Regions from separate parts of the Pseudomonas sp. PDNC002 genome, predicted to be linked through region 1. Evidence: predicted binding sites of a transcription regulator. Region 1 holds the regulator's gene; each other region holds the start of a gene.
The links. Region 1 encodes sigma-54, which starts transcription at its own class of promoters, with help from an activator protein. Its sites were predicted from a motif close to ANTGGCATNNANNTTGCTNT; they were not measured.
Positions count from the first base shown of each region.

Region 1 (4,256 bases):
GTAATCCAGGAAGGCAACACCTTCGAAGGCGAGAAGATCGTCTACGACACCCAGCGCCAGATCGTCAACGCAGGCCGCGCCACCGGCGCCCAGGTGACCACGCCGCGCCCGCGTATCGACATGGTCATCCAGCCCAAGAAAAAGCAGGATCAAGCGCAGTAATGGCAACGCTAACCGCGCAGCACCTCGCCAAGAGCTACAAGAGCCGGCAAGTCGTCCGCGATGTCAGCATGAGCATCGAAAGCGGGCAGATCGTCGGCCTGCTCGGCCCCAACGGAGCGGGCAAGACCACCTGCTTCTACATGATCGTCGGCCTGGTCCGCGCCGATCAGGGAATCGTGCGCATCGACGAGCAGGACGTCACGCACCTGCCCATGCACGGCCGCGCGCGCGCAGGCATCGGCTACCTGCCCCAGGAAGCCTCGATCTTCCGCAAGCTGTCGGTGGCGGACAACATCGGCGCCATCCTGGAAACCCGTAGCGACCTCGATCGCGCCGGCCGCCAGGAAGCCCTGGAAAGCCTGCTCGAGGAATTCCACATCCACCACATCCGCGACAACCTCGGCATGAGCTTGTCCGGCGGTGAACGCCGCCGTGTGGAAATCGCTCGCGCCCTGGCCAGCTCGCCGAAGTTCATCCTGCTGGACGAACCCTTCGCCGGCGTCGATCCGATCTCCGTAGGCGACATCAAGCAGATCATCCATCACCTCAAGGCCAAGGGTATCGGTGTACTGATCACCGACCACAACGTCCGCGAAACCCTGGATATCTGCGAGACGGCGTACATCGTCAACGACGGTCAGCTGATCGCCGAAGGCAGCGCCGAAAGCATCCTCGCCAACGACCTGGTGAAGGAAGTCTACCTGGGCCACGAGTTCCGCCTCTAAGGCCCCACACCGCGCCCTGCCTGGGCGCGGCAGCCAATCCCTCCCCTCGCCCGTGGCGCGGCTCGCCTGCCGCTCCACGACGCATTCGGCTGCCCGGCATCCCCTGGCGCAACCGGGTTGTAACGAAAGGTCGACAGCCTCTAGGCAAAGCGTCCAAACTCAGGCATATAATTTGCTTCCTCGCGGCGCCCCGGCGTCCGTAGTCGTGGATATGGCGCGCTTTGCGCCAGCGAACAAGGTGCCTAGTTCCAGCCATGAAACCATCGCTAGTCCTCAAGATGGGCCAGCAGCTGACGATGACCCCGCAGCTGCAACAGGCCATCCGACTGCTCCAGCTCTCCACGCTGGACCTCCAACAGGAAATCCAGGAAGCCCTGGAGTCCAACCCGATGCTGGAGCGCCAGGAAGAGGGCGAGGACTACGACAACAGCGACCCCATGGCCGACGGCGCCGAGTCCGCCGTCAACGGCACCAGCAGCAACTCCCAGGACAACTTCCAGGAAAGCACCACGCCCAACGCCGACAGCCTCGACGAGGACCAGTGGGCCGAGCGCATCCCCAACGAGCTTCCCGTCGATACCGCCTGGGAAGACATCTACCAGACCAGCGCCAGCAGCCTGCCCAGCAACGACGACGACGAGTGGGACTTCACCTCCCGCACCTCCGCCGGCGAGAGCCTGCAGAGCCACCTGCTGTGGCAACTGAACCTGGCACCGATGTCCGACACCGACCGCCTGATCGCCCTGAGCATCATCGACGGCATCAACGACGACGGTTACCTCGAAGAATCCCTCGACGACATCCTCGTCTCCATCGACCCCGAACTGGGCGTGGAAATGGACGAAGTGGAAGTCGTCCTGCGCCGGGTCCAACAGCTCGAACCCGCCGGTGTCGGCGCACGCAACCTGCGCGAATGCCTGCTGCTGCAGCTTCGCCAGATGCCCGCCAAGACCTACCTGCTGACCGAGGCCCTGAAGCTGGTTTCCGACCACCTCGACCTGCTCGGCAGCCGTGACTACAGCCAGCTGATGCGCCGCATGAAGCTCAAGGAAGACGAGCTGCGCGAGACCATCGAACTGATCCAGTCGCTGCACCCACGCCCCGGTTCGCAGATCGAGTCCGGCGAAGCCGAGTACGTGGTGCCGGATGTCATCGTCCGCAAGCACAACGAACGCTGGCTGGTGGAGCTGAACCAGGAAGCGGTGCCACGCCTGCGCGTGAACTCGCAGTATGCCGGCCTCGTGCGCCGCGCCGACTCCAGCGCCGACAACACCTTCATGCGCAACCAGCTGCAGGAAGCGCGCTGGTTCATCAAGAGCCTGCAGAGCCGCAACGAGACGCTGATGAAGGTGGCGACGCAGATCGTCGAGCACCAGCGCGGCTTCCTCGAGTACGGCGAGGAGGCGATGAAGCCGCTGGTCCTGCACGACATCGCCGAAGCCGTCGGCATGCATGAATCGACCATCTCGCGCGTCACCACGCAGAAGTTCATGCACACGCCGCGCGGCATCTTCGAGCTGAAATATTTCTTCTCCAGCCACGTCAGCACCTCCGAGGGCGGCGAGTGCTCGTCCACCGCGATCCGCGCCATCATCAAGAAACTGGTCGCGGCTGAAAGTCCGAAAAAGCCATTGAGTGACAGCAAGATCGCTGGTTTACTGGAGGCACAGGGCATTCAAGTGGCACGTCGCACCGTAGCCAAATACCGGGAGTCCCTAGGAATCTCTCCCTCCAGCGAGCGTAAACGGCTGGTGTGACGTTGATCCACGCCAAGGTGTTCCGGCGGCAGGCCAAATAACCTGCCACTTACACACGGGCAATAAGGAGAAAGCGGTATGCAAGTCAACATCAGTGGACATCAACTGGATGTGACCGACGCCCTGCGCGACTATGTCGGCGAGAAACTAGGCCGACTGGAGCGCCACTTCGACAAGATCACCAATGTTCAGGTCATCATGGAGGTCGAGAAGCTGAAGCAGAAAATCGAAGCCACCCTGCACATCGCCGGAGGCGAAGTGGTGGCCTGTGCCGAGCATGAAGACATGTACGCGGCTATCGACCTTCTTACCGACAAACTCGACCGCCAGCTGATCAAGCACAAGGAAAAATACCTCGAACGCCAGCAAGGTGTGGGCGTTCGTTAACCCCCTCTATGATCCGACTTGAGCAAATCCTGACCCCCGGCCGTTCCCTCGTGAACGTGCCGGGCGGCAGCAAGAAACGTGTCCTCGAACAAATCGCCAACCTGGTGGCTCGCGAGCTGCCGGGTTTCGATTCCCAAGACATCTTCGACAGCCTGGTGGCCCGGGAACGCCTGGGCTCCACCGGTTTCGGCAATGGCATCGCCATTCCGCACTGCCGCCTCCCCGGCTGCCAGTCGCCCATCAGCGCCATCCTGCACCTTGACCACCCGGTAGACTTCGACGCCCTCGACGGCGCTCCGGTGGACCTGGTGTTCGTGCTGCTGGTGCCGGAAGCCGCTACCGAGGAGCACCTGGAACTGCTCCGGCAGATCGCTTCCATGCTCGACCGTTCCGACGTCCGCGACCGCCTGCGCCACGCCGCCAACGGCGAGGACCTGTACCGGATCGTCGTGGACTTCCAGAACAACGGGCACTGATCATGCGCCTGATCATCATCAGTGGAAGGTCCGGCTCGGGCAAGAGCACCGCGCTCAATGTGCTCGAGGACAACGGCTTCTACTGTATCGATAACCTGCCGGCAAGCCTCCTTCCGGATCTGGCCCAGCGCGCGCTGCTACACACCGAACTGCTGCACCCGCAGGTTGCGGTCTCCATTGATGCACGCAACTTGCCCAGCCAACTGCAACGCTTCCCGGAACTGTTGCAGGAAGCGCGCGACAAGCACATTCAGTGCGACGTCCTGTATCTCGATGCGGACGATGAAACCCTTCTCAAGCGTTTCTCCGAGACGCGCCGCCGCCACCCGCTGACCAACGACACCCGCTCGCTGGCCGAAGCCATTGGCGACGAAACGAGCCTGTTGGCGCCCATCGCCGACCTGGCCGACCTCAAGCTCAACACCACGAACCTGAACCTGTATCAGCTGCGCGACGTACTCAAGCTGCGCCTGCTGAACAAGCCCGAACTGGGCACCGCGTTCCTGGTCGAATCCTTCGGTTTCAAGCGCGGCATGCCGGTGGACGCCGACCTGGTGTTCGACGTGCGCTGCCTGCCCAACCCCTACTGGAAGCCGGAACTGCGCGAGCACACCGGGCTGGATGTGGAAGTGCAGGAGTACCTGGCCGCGCAACCCGACGTCGAGGAGATGTACCAGGATATCCTCGGCTACCTGAACAAATGGCTGCCGCGCTTCGCCGCGAGCAACCGGGCCTACGTCACCATCGCC
Region 1 covers NZ_CP070356.1:2,333,973-2,338,228, reverse strand. Annotated here, with positions in the region: gene lptA (lipopolysaccharide transport periplasmic protein LptA) at 1-162, shown strand, start outside; gene lptB (LPS export ABC transporter ATP-binding protein) at 162-887, shown strand; gene JVX91_RS10825 (RNA polymerase factor sigma-54) at 1,142-2,644, shown strand; gene raiA (ribosome-associated translation inhibitor RaiA) at 2,723-3,031, shown strand; gene ptsN (PTS IIA-like nitrogen regulatory protein PtsN) at 3,040-3,507, shown strand; gene rapZ (RNase adapter RapZ) at 3,510-4,256, shown strand, end outside.

Region 2 (4,256 bases), 120 kb from region 1:
TCACGAGAGCGGTATTGGCCCCGGCAAGCTCCCCCTTGACCTTCCCGCCCTTTCGATCAGTGCCCTCCCAGGTAAAGACACTGGTCTTCAATGCTTTTTCCGCCATGAATTAATCCTTGGTCACGCGGTTGACTTCCTCGAGGCTGGTGATGCCTTGCATGGCTTTCACCAGCCCTGAGGCGCGCAGATCGTTGAAGCCTTCTTTCCGGGCCTGTTCGGCGATCTGAATGGAGTTACCTTCCTCCATGATAATCCGCTGCAAGGCTGGCGTGATTTTAACCACTTCATAAATACCGACTCGACCTTTATAACCGCCCTTGCAATTTTCACACCCGACGGGGGAGTACAGTTTGAAGGACCCGATCTTGTCCTCCGGGAAGCCTTCATGCAGCAGAGCATCTCGAGGCACGTCGTGTTCTTTTTTGCAGGTCGGGCAGAGTTTACGAGCGAGTCGCTGGGCAATGATCAGGTTGGTGGAGGTCGCCAGGTTGAAGGATGCGACACCCATGTTAAGCAAGCGCGTCAGTGTCTCGGCGGCACTGTTGGTGTGCAGTGTAGACATTACCATGTGGCCGGTTTGAGCGGCTTTGATGGCGATTTCCGCCGTTTCCAGGTCACGGATCTCGCCGACCATGATCACGTCGGGATCTTGGCGCAGGAATGCCCGGAGCGCTTGGGCGAAGTCCATCCCTTGGCGGGGGTTGACGTTGACCTGGTTGATACCTTCGAGGTTGATCTCCACCGGGTCTTCTGCAGTGGAAATATTGATGTCCGGGGTGTTGAGGATATTCAGGCCGGTGTAGAGCGAGACGGTCTTTCCCGATCCGGTCGGGCCTGTCACCAGAATCATGCCTTGCGGTTGCTTGAGCGCATCCATGTAGAGCTGCTTCTGAGCATCCTCGTAGCCCAGGGCGTCGATACCCATCTGGGCGCTCGCGGAGTCGAGAATCCGCATGACGATCTTCTCGCCCCACAGGGTTGGCAGGGTGTTGACGCGGAAGTCGATGGATTTGCTCTTCGATACTCGCATCTTAATGCGGCCGTCCTGAGGCTTGCGTCGCTCAGAGATATCCAGGCCGGCCATTACCTTCAGGCGCGCGGAGATACGACTGGCCAATTGGATTGGGGGCTTGGCCGTCTCGTGCAGCATGCCGTCGGTGCGGAAGCGCACGCGGTAGACTTTCTCGTAGGGCTCGAAGTGCAGGTCGGAAGAGCCGCCCTTGATGGCATCCAGAAGCATCTTGTTGACGAAGCGCACCACTGGCGCGTCATCTGCGTCGCCCCCAATGGGCTCATCCTTGTGCTCGGTGTTGCCACTCTCGATGTCTAGTCCGTCGAGATCGACATCGCCCAGATCGTCCAGCCCGCCAGTGACGCTTTCGAATAGCTTTTCGATAGCCTCACCGAGCTTGTCATCCTCCACCAGGATGGCTTCCGTGGTGAGGCCTGTACTGAACTGGACGTCCGTGATGGCTTGGTGGTTGGTCGGGTCCGAGAGGCCGACAAATAGCTTGTTGCCGCGACGCCACAGCGGGAGCACCCGGTGTTGGCGGATTAGCTTCTCACTCACCAGTTCCTTCGGGAGGCTCTCTCGATCAAGGCTGCTGAGGTCGCAGAAAGCCACGCCGAACTGCTCTGCGGCCAGTTCGGTCAGTGGTCTGCTTTTGACCAGCTTGTTTTGTACGAGGTAAGTCACCAGCGACAGCTTATTTCGCTGTGCCTGGAGCTGAGCTTGCTGCGCGCTTTTCTCATCGAGAAGCTCGGAGTGCACCAGCTGGCGGGCGAGGCCTGACAGCACGACTTGATCGTTCATTGGAGGATGGCCAGAAAAGATGTTCGGTGCCTTATATCGTAGATGGTCCTGAGTGCCAAATGTGCTGAATAAAACTGACGAAAAGCGTCACTTCCTGCGTAAATTCGTTTTACTTTGTAGGCAAATTCTCTCCTGATGCCTGAAATTCAGGTGCTCGATATTGGCACGGAAGCTGCTTTTCCGAAGGCAGGTCCTACGACCTCGTCTAAAAACCTGGAGAGAAATATGAAAGCTCAAAAAGGCTTTACTCTGATCGAATTGATGATCGTTGTTGCGATCATCGGCATTCTGGCCGCCATCGCTCTGCCGGCCTATCAGGACTACACCGTGCGTGCGCGTGTGAGTGAAGGTCTGGTTCTGGCTTCTGCTGCTAAGACCGCTGTAGCAGAAAACGCTGCAAACGGTACTTCTCCGCTGAGCGCTGGCTGGACTGCTCCAACTGCCACCAAGAACGTATCCAGCGTTTCGGTTAACGGCGGCACTGGCGAAATCTCCGTCGTGTACCAAGCTGCCGCTGGTAGCGTGAACCTCAAACTGACTCCGTCTTCGGGTGGCTCCGCACTGAGCGCCGGTGCCGTTCCGACCGGTGCTATCACCTGGAAGTGCACCACTTCTACCGATGCGAAGTATGTTCCTGCTGAATGCCGCTGATTGCTCTTTGGCATAACGGCGTCTGGTGGTAATGAAAGGCCCTCTTAGGAGGGCTTTTCTGTCTCTGTAAGGATTGGCAGCAAATGCGGAATCATTGGTGGTGGACGGTACCCTGCCTTGCTCTGTTGGGCTTGGCGCTACTTTATTGGCCGGTCAACTCTCTGGGGTACGTCTGGGATGATACGACTCTATTTCTAGATAGCCCGTTGCTGCGTAATCCCGACGACATCTGGGTTTCACTTAGTACTCAATTGCTGCCAGGCACAACGTACTTCCGGCCGGTGGTGCTGCTAACGTTCATCGCCGAGTTCAAGCTGTTTGGTGTGCGTCCTGACATCTCTCATGCGTTTAACTACTTCATTCTGCTAGTCAATTGCACCACGATCGGATTTCTCGCGTGGCATCTTTCGCGCGGGAGGAGGGAGCGGGAGCGAATGCTTCGGGCTGCATTCGCCGTACTCATTTATGGATGCAATCCGGTACTTCTCGAGTCGGCAGCATGGGTATCTGGGCGTTTCGACCTTCTAGTCACAGCCTTTGCACTATTAGGCTTGTTGAGCCTTTCCTGCGCGCGGGGCTTGACTCGAGATCTGCTGGTCACTAGCTGTTTTCTATTCGCCATCGGTTCAAAGGAGATGGCGATTACGTTTCCCGCGTTAATTGTATTGTGGTTGTGGCTCGATAAGCGGCCTCCGGCGGGGCTCAGGGCTCGAGTCAGTTCAATCCTGAGCGCTGAAAATCGGCGCTTGTACGTGTTCATTTTGATCGCTGGCACTGCGTATGTTGCGCTACGCTTTTCGCTCTTTGGTGGTTTGTTCAAGAATGACGACTCTCTGGGGCAGGATTTTATTGCTCGCATTGCATTCGTCGGTCAAACCCTCTGGTTTTATCTCCATATGGCTGTTTGGCCTTTCGCCGATCTGAGCCCTATTCACCCATTTGATGCGGCAGCGATGACCGCGAATCAGAAGTTGACTGGCGTATCCATTGTACTGGCATTCATTAGCGTATTGCTGCTGTTAGCAGTTCGAGGGAAAAGGGTTGGGCTTCTTCTGCTGTGTGGCTTGTTAGCACTGCTCCCTGTTTTGAATATTGCTCCTTTGCTGATCAGCGGAAACATTGGTCAGGAGCGCTTCCTCACATTGCCAGTTGCGTTCCTTGCATTGGCGTTGGCGCAGGTGTCAATTCCAACAAGCGCGCTATCTGAGGCTATGCGTCGATTACTGCCGTGGCTTGGCGGTGCATTGGTCCTCGTATGGCTTGCTCTTGGCGCGTTGAATATTCGCCTGAATACTCCGCTTTGGGGAAGTGAGCAGTCTCTATGGGCATGGGCATTCGAGAAGGTGCCGGAGTCCGACTACGTCCGCTTCAATTACGTTGCATCCCTGCTGTTCTATCAGCGTGAAGATGAGGCCGAGCGGCTGTTGTCCGAATTTGAAAAGACGCCTGCCGGGCTGTCGAGCAGGATGAAGGGGCTGAAGGGGCAGTTATTGATACGCCAGCAAAAGTATGCGGAGGGGCTGGCGATGTTGGATGCGGGCCTTGTTGGAGAGTACCAGCCGCATAAGGAAATTCTTGAGAAAGGGATCGACATAAATAAGACAAAAATTGTTCTGAATGGATACTCAGGTACTTGGTATATACGCTTCGTTTATGGCGCAAAAGCTGAGGCGTACTTGTATCTTGGGGATTATGAAGAGCTGAATAGAAGTTTGGATGTGATGAACTTCTATGATTCAAGCTATGCGGTAATACCGATGTATCGTGCCTTTGGTGCCTATGCACAGAACGA
Region 2 covers NZ_CP070356.1:2,210,484-2,214,739, forward strand. Annotated here, with positions in the region: gene JVX91_RS10295 (type II secretion system F family protein) at 1-106, opposite strand, end outside; gene pilB (type IV-A pilus assembly ATPase PilB) at 110-1,813, opposite strand; gene JVX91_RS10305 (pilin) at 2,039-2,464, shown strand; gene JVX91_RS10310 (hypothetical protein) at 2,671-4,256, shown strand, end outside.
Region 2: JVX91_RS10305 (pilin) is a predicted target of sigma-54. The motif match lies at 1,973-1,992, and genes of this name have one in related genera.

Region 3 (4,256 bases), 1.5 Mb from region 1:
CTGCTGAACAGGAAATGACCCATCAGGAGTGTTTATGAGCGAGATGCGCGCTGCCGCGTTTGACCGGATTGCCGCCGAACTCGGCTGTGACTTCAGTGGCGAGATCAAGATCGGCGGTGACTATGTGCCCTTCCTGATCGAAGGAAGCCAGGTGCACATCAGTGGGCAGATTCCACGGGTGGGTGATGAGGTTGTCGTCACCGGTCGGGCAGGCGGCGATGCGTCGTTGGCCGAGGCCCAGCGTGCCGCCAGGATTTGTGTCATGCGTGCGCTGGCCCTGCTGCGACAGGCGCTGGGCGATCTCGAGCGAGTCCGCAAGGTGCTGCACCTCAACGTGTTCGTGCAGTCGGCCGAGCACTTCACGCAGCAGAGCGAAGTGGCCGATGCGGCGTCGTCGGTACTGCACACGGTGTTGGGTGCTGCCGGCGTGCACACGCGCACCTCGGTCGGCGTCTATCAGTTGCCTAAGAATGCGACGGTCGAATTGAACCTCGTGGCTGTCGCGGAAGGCCTGTCCCGCTAGTGTCCCGCGCGGTACTGCAGCGCTTCGGCCAGGTGCGGTCGGGCAATGGCATCCGTCTGTTGCAGGTCGGCGAGGGTGCGCGCCACCTTGAGAATTCGGTGCAGGGCGCGCAGTGACAGGTTCAGGCGCTCGCCGGCTTTCTCCAGCCAAGCCTGATCGTCTGGGCTTAATGCACAATATTGGTGCATTTTCTTCAGGTCGAGAAAAGCGTTGGCGCAGCCTTGACGACTGAGCTGGCGCTGGCGTGCGGCGGCGACCTGTACGGCCAACTCGGCGCTGCTGATGCTCGGGCCGCTGGGCGCGAGGCTGGTGCTCTCGCGGCTGACGGTGAGGTGCAGGTCGATGCGGTCCAGCAATGGACCGGAGAGCTTGGCGCGATAGCGCTGGATCTGCTCCGGCGAACAGCGGCAGCGCCCGCTGGGGTCGCCGAGATATCCACATGGGCAGGGGTTCATCGCCGCGACCAGTTGGAAGCGTGCCGGGAAGCGGACGCGGCCGTTGGCGCGGGAGATGACGATTTCGCCGCCTTCCAGGGGTTCACGTAGCACTTCCAGAACTTTCCGATCAAATTCCGGAAGCTCATCGAGAAAGAGCACACCTTCGTGCGCCAGCGTGATCTCTCCCGGCTGTGGGCGGCTGCCTCCACCCACCAGCGCTGGCGCGGAGGCGGTGTGGTGCGGTTGCCTGAAGGGGCGCTGCGGCCAGTGAGTCAGCGGCCCGCGACCTGCCACGGAATGGATCGCCGCAACCTGCAGCGCCTCGTCTTCGTCCAGCGGCGGCATCAGGCCGGGCAGGCGGCTGGCGAGCAGCGTCTTGCCGGTGCCGGGTGGGCCGCTGAGCAGGAGGTTGTGGGCGCCTGCGGCAGCGACCAGCAGGGCGCGCTTGGCGGCGGTCTGTCCCTGGACTTCGGCGAGGTCGGGGTAGGGCGGCGTGGCGCGCAGCAGGCCGTTGGCCTCGTAGGGGCGCAGGCGCTCCTGGCCGCTGAAGTGCGCAGCCAGCTCCAGCAAGTGGCCCACGGCGTAGACGGTCAGGCCGCTGGCGAGACTGGCTTCCTCGGCATTTTCCTTCGGCACCACCAGTGCGCGTCCGGCGGCACGGGCGGCCAGTGCGGCGGGCAGCACGCCAGGCACTGGGCGCAGGGCGCCGGAAAGCGCCAGCTCGCCGAGGCATTCCAGGTCGTGCAGGCCCGCCGCGTCAGCCAACTGGCCGCTGGCGGCAAGGATGCCCAGGGCGATGGCGAGATCGAAGCGACCGCCGTCCTTCGGCAGGTCGGCGGGGGCAAGATTCAGAGTAATGCGGCGGCTGGGAAAATCGAAACCGGCGTTCAGCAGGGCGCTGCGGACGCGGTCCTTGCTCTCCTTCACGGCGCCTTCGGGCAGGCCGACGAGGGTCAGCGAGGGCAGGCCGTTGGCAAGGTGCGCCTCGACGGTGACACCGGGGGCTTCCACGCCGACCTGGGCGCGGCTATGGACGATGGCGAGGGACATGGATCACTCCTTGATCGCATGCGGCCCGCCGTCGGGGCTTACTCGGCGGCGGGCGGCGAGAGTTTGGCTTCCATCTCCGCGACCTTGGCTTCCAGTGCCTCGAGACGGGCGCGGGTACGGGCGAGAACCACCATCTGGCTGTCGAACTCGTCGCGGCTGACCAGGTCGAGCTTGCTGAAGGCACTCTGCATCAGAACCTTGAACTGAGCTTCCAGCTCGGCCTTCGGCAGGGGCGATTCGCCACCGAACAGGCGTCCGGCTTGTTGGCTGATGGCATCGAGGAAGGCTTTGGGCGGCAGCATGGTTCATGGGTTCCGGATTGAATCAGAGCGCAGTCTATCACGCAGCCGACGGCGGCTGCGGCGCGAGAGGTTGCACGCTTTTTGAGCAGTGCGCCCGCTCGCTGTGCGCGTTTTCGGTGCGCCGCGAGGGCGCTGGCGATTCGCCAGAAAGCCATTCTTTTCGCCAAGTACCTGATGCCGTGGGCATTTCCGGGAACTGGCAAGCTTCATGCTTTGGGGCATACATGGCGTGCACCGATGCAGTTCCGGTGCGGCAGGCGAGGCAGGGGATCGCTTCGTGGAAGGCAGTCGGAGTGCTGAGGTAGGGCGGCCGGCGCATTACAAAAGCCAGACACTGCGCTTAGACTTGTCCCCGGGTTCGTTCTTCCTGGGGCGGGTCCACCAAAACACGGGAGAGAGTTACATGAAGCTAGTCACAGCCATCATCAAGCCGTTCAAGCTGGACGACGTTCGTGAGTCGCTGTCCGAGATCGGCGTGCAGGGCATCACTGTGACCGAAGTCAAAGGCTTCGGCCGGCAGAAGGGTCACACCGAGCTGTACCGTGGCGCGGAATACGTTGTCGATTTCCTGCCGAAGGTGAAGATCGACGTCGCCATCGCCGATGACCAGCTGGATCGTGTTATCGAAGCCATCACCAAGGCCGCCAACACCGGGAAGATCGGTGACGGCAAGATCTTTGTCGTAAATCTGGAACAGGCCATTCGTATCCGTACCGGCGAAACCGGCACCGACGCGATCTAAGCCAAGCCCACACCGAACCCCACGCCCCAGGAGAAACAACAATGACTCTGCGCAAATACGCAGGGCTAGGCGCCCTATTGCCCCTCGCAATGCCCGGTCTGGCCTTGGCTGACGAGGCTGCGGCCCCCGTCCTGAACAGCGGTGACACCGCCTGGATGCTGATTTCCAGCGCCCTGGTGCTGCTGATGACCATCCCCGGCCTGGCCCTGTTCTACGGCGGCATGGTGCGCGCCAAGAACGTCCTGTCGATCATGATGCAGTGCTTCGCGATCACCGCGCTGATCAGCATCCTCTGGGTCGTCTACGGCTACAGCCTGGCCTTCGATACCGTCGGTATGGAAAAGGGCGTGGTCAACTTCGCTTCCTTCGTCGGCGGCTTCGACAAGGCCTTCCTCAGCGGCCTGACCAGCACCGGCCTGACCTCCGCCGCCGCGCTGTTCCCGGAAAGCGTCTTCGTGATGTTCCAGATGACCTTCGCGATCATCACCCCGGCCCTGATCGTCGGCGCCTTCGCCGAGCGCATGAAGTTCTCGGCCATGCTGATCTTCACCGCGCTGTGGTTCACCCTGGTCTACGCACCGATCGCCCACATGGTCTGGAGCGGTGACGGCGGCCTGCTGTGGGACTGGGGCGTGCTCGACTTCGCCGGTGGCACCGTGGTGCACATCAACGCGGGTATCGCCGGCCTGGTCGCCTGCCTCGTGCTGGGCAAACGCAAGGGCTACCCGACCGCTGCCATGGCGCCGCACAACCTGGGCTACACCCTGATCGGCGCCGCGCTGCTGTGGGTAGGCTGGTTCGGCTTCAACGCCGGTTCCGCCGCCGCCGCCAACGGCACCGCCGGCATGGCCATGCTGGTCACCCAGATCGCCACCGCCGCCGCCGCCCTGGGCTGGATGTTCGCCGAGTGGATCACCCACGGTAAGCCGAGCGCCCTGGGCATCGCTTCGGGTGTGGTTGCCGGCCTGGTTGCCGTCACCCCGGCCGCCGGTACCTGCGGCCCGATGGGCGCCATCGTGATCGGTCTGGCTGCCGGCGTGATCTGCTTCTTCGCCGCCACCAGCCTCAAGCGTGCTGTTGGTTACGACGACTCCCTGGATGCCTTCGGCGTGCATGCTGTTGGCGGCATCGTCGGCGCCCTGCTCACCGGCGTGTTCGCCGCTCCCGCTCTGGGCGGCTTCGGCACCGTGACCGACATCGGC
Region 3 covers NZ_CP070356.1:858,404-862,659, reverse strand. Annotated here, with positions in the region: gene JVX91_RS04015 (DUF1127 domain-containing protein) at 1-7, shown strand, start outside; gene JVX91_RS04010 (RidA family protein) at 35-523, shown strand; gene JVX91_RS04005 (YifB family Mg chelatase-like AAA ATPase) at 520-2,010, opposite strand; gene JVX91_RS04000 (accessory factor UbiK family protein) at 2,049-2,312, opposite strand; gene glnK (P-II family nitrogen regulator) at 2,716-3,054, shown strand; gene JVX91_RS03990 (ammonium transporter) at 3,096-4,256, shown strand, end outside.
Region 3: glnK (P-II family nitrogen regulator) is a predicted target of sigma-54. The motif match lies at 2,508-2,527, and genes of this name have one in related genera.

Region 4 (4,256 bases), 1.1 Mb from region 1:
CGAGCGGCTGTGGATCTGGCCGATGATGATCTTGTTCTTCGAGGGGACCTGCTGGACGCTCATGGTGACCCGCAGTTCGTTGTCGCCCTGGTTGTAGTACCAGTTGGAAACTTCGCCATCTGTCGTGGTTTCGCGCAGTTCGCTGCGGGGGAACACGCTGTCGGAGGTGTGCGATCCGGTGACGGGCACCCAGAACACCACGTTGGCGCCTTCGCGGCGGAAGAAGCGGCTTTCGTAGCCCCTGGCGATCTGCTGGGTGGTGACTTCGGTCGGTGTCGGGTCGGTGGGGACGCTGAGGTTCCAGGTGGTGAGGTCGATCATGGAATTGCCCTGGCTGGGCCGCTTGCGCGGCGTGGTCGGGTGGACGCCGGGGTGCCTAGCCGGCGGCGGCCACTGCGATGCCCGATCGACTCCGGTCGATGGGCACGTCGGATGCCCGGAACCTGCCGGGCGCCCGCAGCATAGGGGCTGGTGCGCGCGTCGGGGGCCAGCCTGGCGGCTGGCGAAATGATCGCGCCATGCCGCCGCTGGCAGATGGCCGGCGGTTCTCAGTGCCCCAGCATCTCGTGCATCGCGATGATCTGCTCCGCAACCTGCGAAAGCTTCTGTTGGCGCCCCATGGCCTGGCGGCGCATCAGGGTGTAGGCCTCTTCCTCGGCGCAGCCCTTCATCTTCATCAGCAGCCCCTTGGCCAGCTCGATACGCTTGCGCTCGGCCAACTGCTGCTCGCGGGCCTGCAATTGGGCGCGCAATGCCTGGTCGCTCTCGAAGCGAGCCATGGCGACGTCGAGGATCGGCTGCAATCGCTCGGCCTGGATGCCTTCGACGATGTAGGCGCTGACCCCGGAACGGATGGCGTGGCGCATCACCTGCGGGTCGTGCTCGTCAGTGAACATGACGATGGGGCGCGGCTGGTCGCGGCTGACCAGCACCACCTGTTCCATCACGTCGCGGCCGGGGGATTCCGTGTCGATGAGGATCACGTCCGGGCGTAGGGTTTCCACGCGCTGCGCCAGGTCGACGGTCAGGCCAGATTCATCGATGACCTCGAAGCCGCATTCCACCAGGGCTGCCTTGAGGCGCCCGACCTTTTTCGGGGTGTCGTTGATCAGCAGGATGCGCAGCATGCTCAACCTCGCTCCGCCAGTGCATTGAGGTCGAAGCTGCGGGCATAGCCGGCCGGATCGCTGCCATCCCAGGGGCGGCCATCGATAAGGGTCGAGCTGCGCATTTCGGCATGCGGCACGCTGATGCCCACGGCGCTGGCGGCGTCGCGATACAGGTCGAGTCGTTGGACCTGGCGGGCGATGCCGAGGTAGTCGACGTCCTCACGCAGCAGGCCCCAGCGGCGGAACTGGGTCATGAACCACAGTCCGTCAGAGAGCCAGGGGAAGGTCGCCTGGCCGCCATTGAAGAAGCGCAGTGGGTGCGCGTCCTGCCAGGCGTGGCCCAGGCCGTCCTGGTAGCGGCCGAGCAGGCGCGGCTCGATGCTGGCGAGCGGGGCGTCGATGTATTCCTCGCCGCTGATCAACTGGGCGACGCTGCGCAGGTTGTCTTCGCTGGCTTCGATGAAGCGACTGGCATCGAGAATGCTCATGATCAGCGCGCGGGCGGTGTTGGGGTATTGCTCGACGAAGGCGCGGGTGGTGCCCAGAACCTTTTCCGGGTGGTCCGGCCAGATCTGCTGGCTGGTCGCGAGGGTGAAGCCCATGCCTTCGTCCACCGCCAGCGCGCCCCAGGGGCCGCCAGCGCAGAAGCCATCGATGCGGCCGGCTTTCAGGTGCTCGACCATCTGCGCCGGCGGCACCACCAGGCTGCGCACATCCTGAAGGGGATGGATGCCATGGCTGGCCAGCCAGTAGTACAGCCACATGGCGTGGGTGCCGGTTGGGAAGGTGTGGGCGAGGGTCAATTGCGCACCGTTCTGGCGCACATGCTGCTGGAGTGCTTCAGCGGAGGTCACGCCATCGCGCATCAAGGGGGTGGAGAGATTGATCGACTGGCCGTTCTGGCACAGCCCCATGAGCACGGCCATGTCGGTGGCCTGCGCTCCACCCAGACCGAGTTGCATGCCGTAGATGAGGCCATAGAGGCCCTGCGCGGCATCCAGTTCGCCGCTGAGGAGGCGGTCACGCAGTCCTGACCAGGAGCTCTGGCGTTGCAGGTTCAGCGTCAGCCCGTAGGGCTGGCCGAATCCCTGGGTTGCGGCCACCACCAGCGAGGCGGAGTCGGTGAGGGCCATGAAGCCCAGGTTGAGCGCGGTCTTCTCCGGGGCATCGGAGCCGGCCACCCAGGCCAGGTTGTCCAGGCGGCCGCTGCTGTTGTCGATCATCTGCACCTCTGAACGCAAAAGGCGTCGCGCCACCTCCCCATCGAGGAAAGGTGGGCGCGACGCCATTGTCGGGGACGATCCGCCGTTGGATCGTAGGTATCAGGTGGGCAGCAAGGGTTGTGCCAGGGGCGGGAAAAAAGAAGCCCCGCCATGGAGGGCGGGGCGCAGAGGAAGGGAGCGCACCTCTGGAGGGTTCCACAAGGGCACCTGAGCACGGATATCGGCAGGAGCCTGTTTTCCACCATAGACCCAGAAGGCGAGGGCGTAACCGGTCAATAAGTATTAGGCCCATCGTGAGTCCCGGCGGCGAGGGCTCTATGGCGGGCTTTCTGGAAAAGAAAAGCCCCGCACGAGGCGGGGCTTTTCGTCACGCTGGAATCACTCAGACCTGAACGGCCGGGATCTTCGCGTTGGCTGCAGCTTCACGGAACTCGGCGATCTGGTCGAAGCTCAGGTAGCGGTAGATATCGGCAGACATGCTGTCGATGTCCTTCGCGTAGGCCATGTACTCCTCGATGGTCGGCAGCTTGCCGATGATCGAAGCGACAGCGGCCAGCTCGGCGGATGCCAGGAACACGTCGGTGGCGTCGCCCAGACGGTTCGGGAAGTTACGGGTCGAGGTGGAGACCACGGTCGAACCGGTCTGTACGCGAGCCTGGTTACCCATGCACAGCGAGCAGCCCGGCATTTCCATGCGCGCGCCAGCCTTGCCGTAGATGCCGTAGTAGCCTTCCTCGGTCAGCTGGTGGGCGTCCATCTTGGTCGGCGGAGCCAGCCACAGACGGGTCGGAATGCCACCCTTGACCTTGTCCAGCAGTTTGCCGGCAGCGCGGAAGTGACCGATGTTGGTCATGCAGGAACCGATGAAGACTTCATCGATCTTGCGGCCTTGTACGCTGGACAGCAGGCGAGCGTCGTCCGGGTCGTTCGGAGCGCAGAGTACCGGCTCCTTGACGTCGGCCAGGTCGATCTCGATGACGGCGGCGTATTCGGCGTCCTTGTCGGCTTCCAGCAGTTGCGGGTTGGCCAGCCAGGCTTCCATCGCTTGCGCGCGGCGCTCCAGGGTGCGGGCGTCGCCGTAGCCTTCGCCGATCATCCAGCGCAGCAGGGTGATGTTGGACTTCAGGTACTCGGCGATGGCCTCTTCCGGCAGCTTGATGGTGCAACCGGCAGCCGAACGCTCGGCGGAGGCGTCGGACAGCTCGAAGGCTTGTTCGACGGTCAGGTCGTTCAGGCCTTCGATCTCGAGGATGCGGCCGGAGAAGATGTTCTTCTTGCCTTTTTTCTCGACGGTCAGCAGGCCAGCCTGGATCGCGTAGTAGGGGATCGCATGGACCAGGTCACGCAGGGTGATGCCCGGTTGCAGCTTGCCCTTGAAGCGCACCAGAACCGATTCCGGCATGTCCAGCGGCATGACGCCGGTGGCAGCGGCGAAGGCGACCAGGCCGGAACCGGCCGGGAAGCTGATGCCGATCGGGAAGCGGGTGTGCGAGTCGCCGCCGGTGCCGACGGTGTCAGGCAGCAGCATGCGGTTCAGCCAGCTGTGGATGATGCCGTCGCCCGGACGCAGGGAGACACCGCCGCGGGTCATGATGAAGTCCGGCAGGGTGTGGTGGGTCTTGACGTCGATCGGCTTCGGATAGGCAGCGGTGTGGCAGAAGGACTGCATCACCAGGTCGGCGGAGAAGCCCAGGCAAGCCAGGTCTTTCAGCTCGTCGCGGGTCATCGGGCCGGTGGTGTCCTGGGAACCGACGGTGGTCATCTTCGGTTCGCAGTAGGTGCCCGGACGTACGCCCTGGCCTTCGGCCAGACCGCAGGCGCGGCCAACCATTTTCTGGGCGAGGGTGAAGCCCTTGCCGCTGTCGACCGGAGCTTCCGGCTTCTTGAACAGGTCGGAGGCACCCAGACCCAGCTCGGCGCGGGC
Region 4 covers NZ_CP070356.1:3,401,610-3,405,865, forward strand. Annotated here, with positions in the region: gene JVX91_RS15705 (polysaccharide lyase family 7 protein) at 1-321, opposite strand, end outside; gene JVX91_RS15710 (ANTAR domain-containing response regulator) at 549-1,127, opposite strand; gene JVX91_RS15715 (CmpA/NrtA family ABC transporter substrate-binding protein) at 1,130-2,332, opposite strand; gene acnB (bifunctional aconitate hydratase 2/2-methylisocitrate dehydratase) at 2,715-4,256, opposite strand, start outside.
Region 4: JVX91_RS15715 (CmpA/NrtA family ABC transporter substrate-binding protein) is a predicted target of sigma-54. The motif match lies at 2,440-2,459, and genes of this name have one in related genera.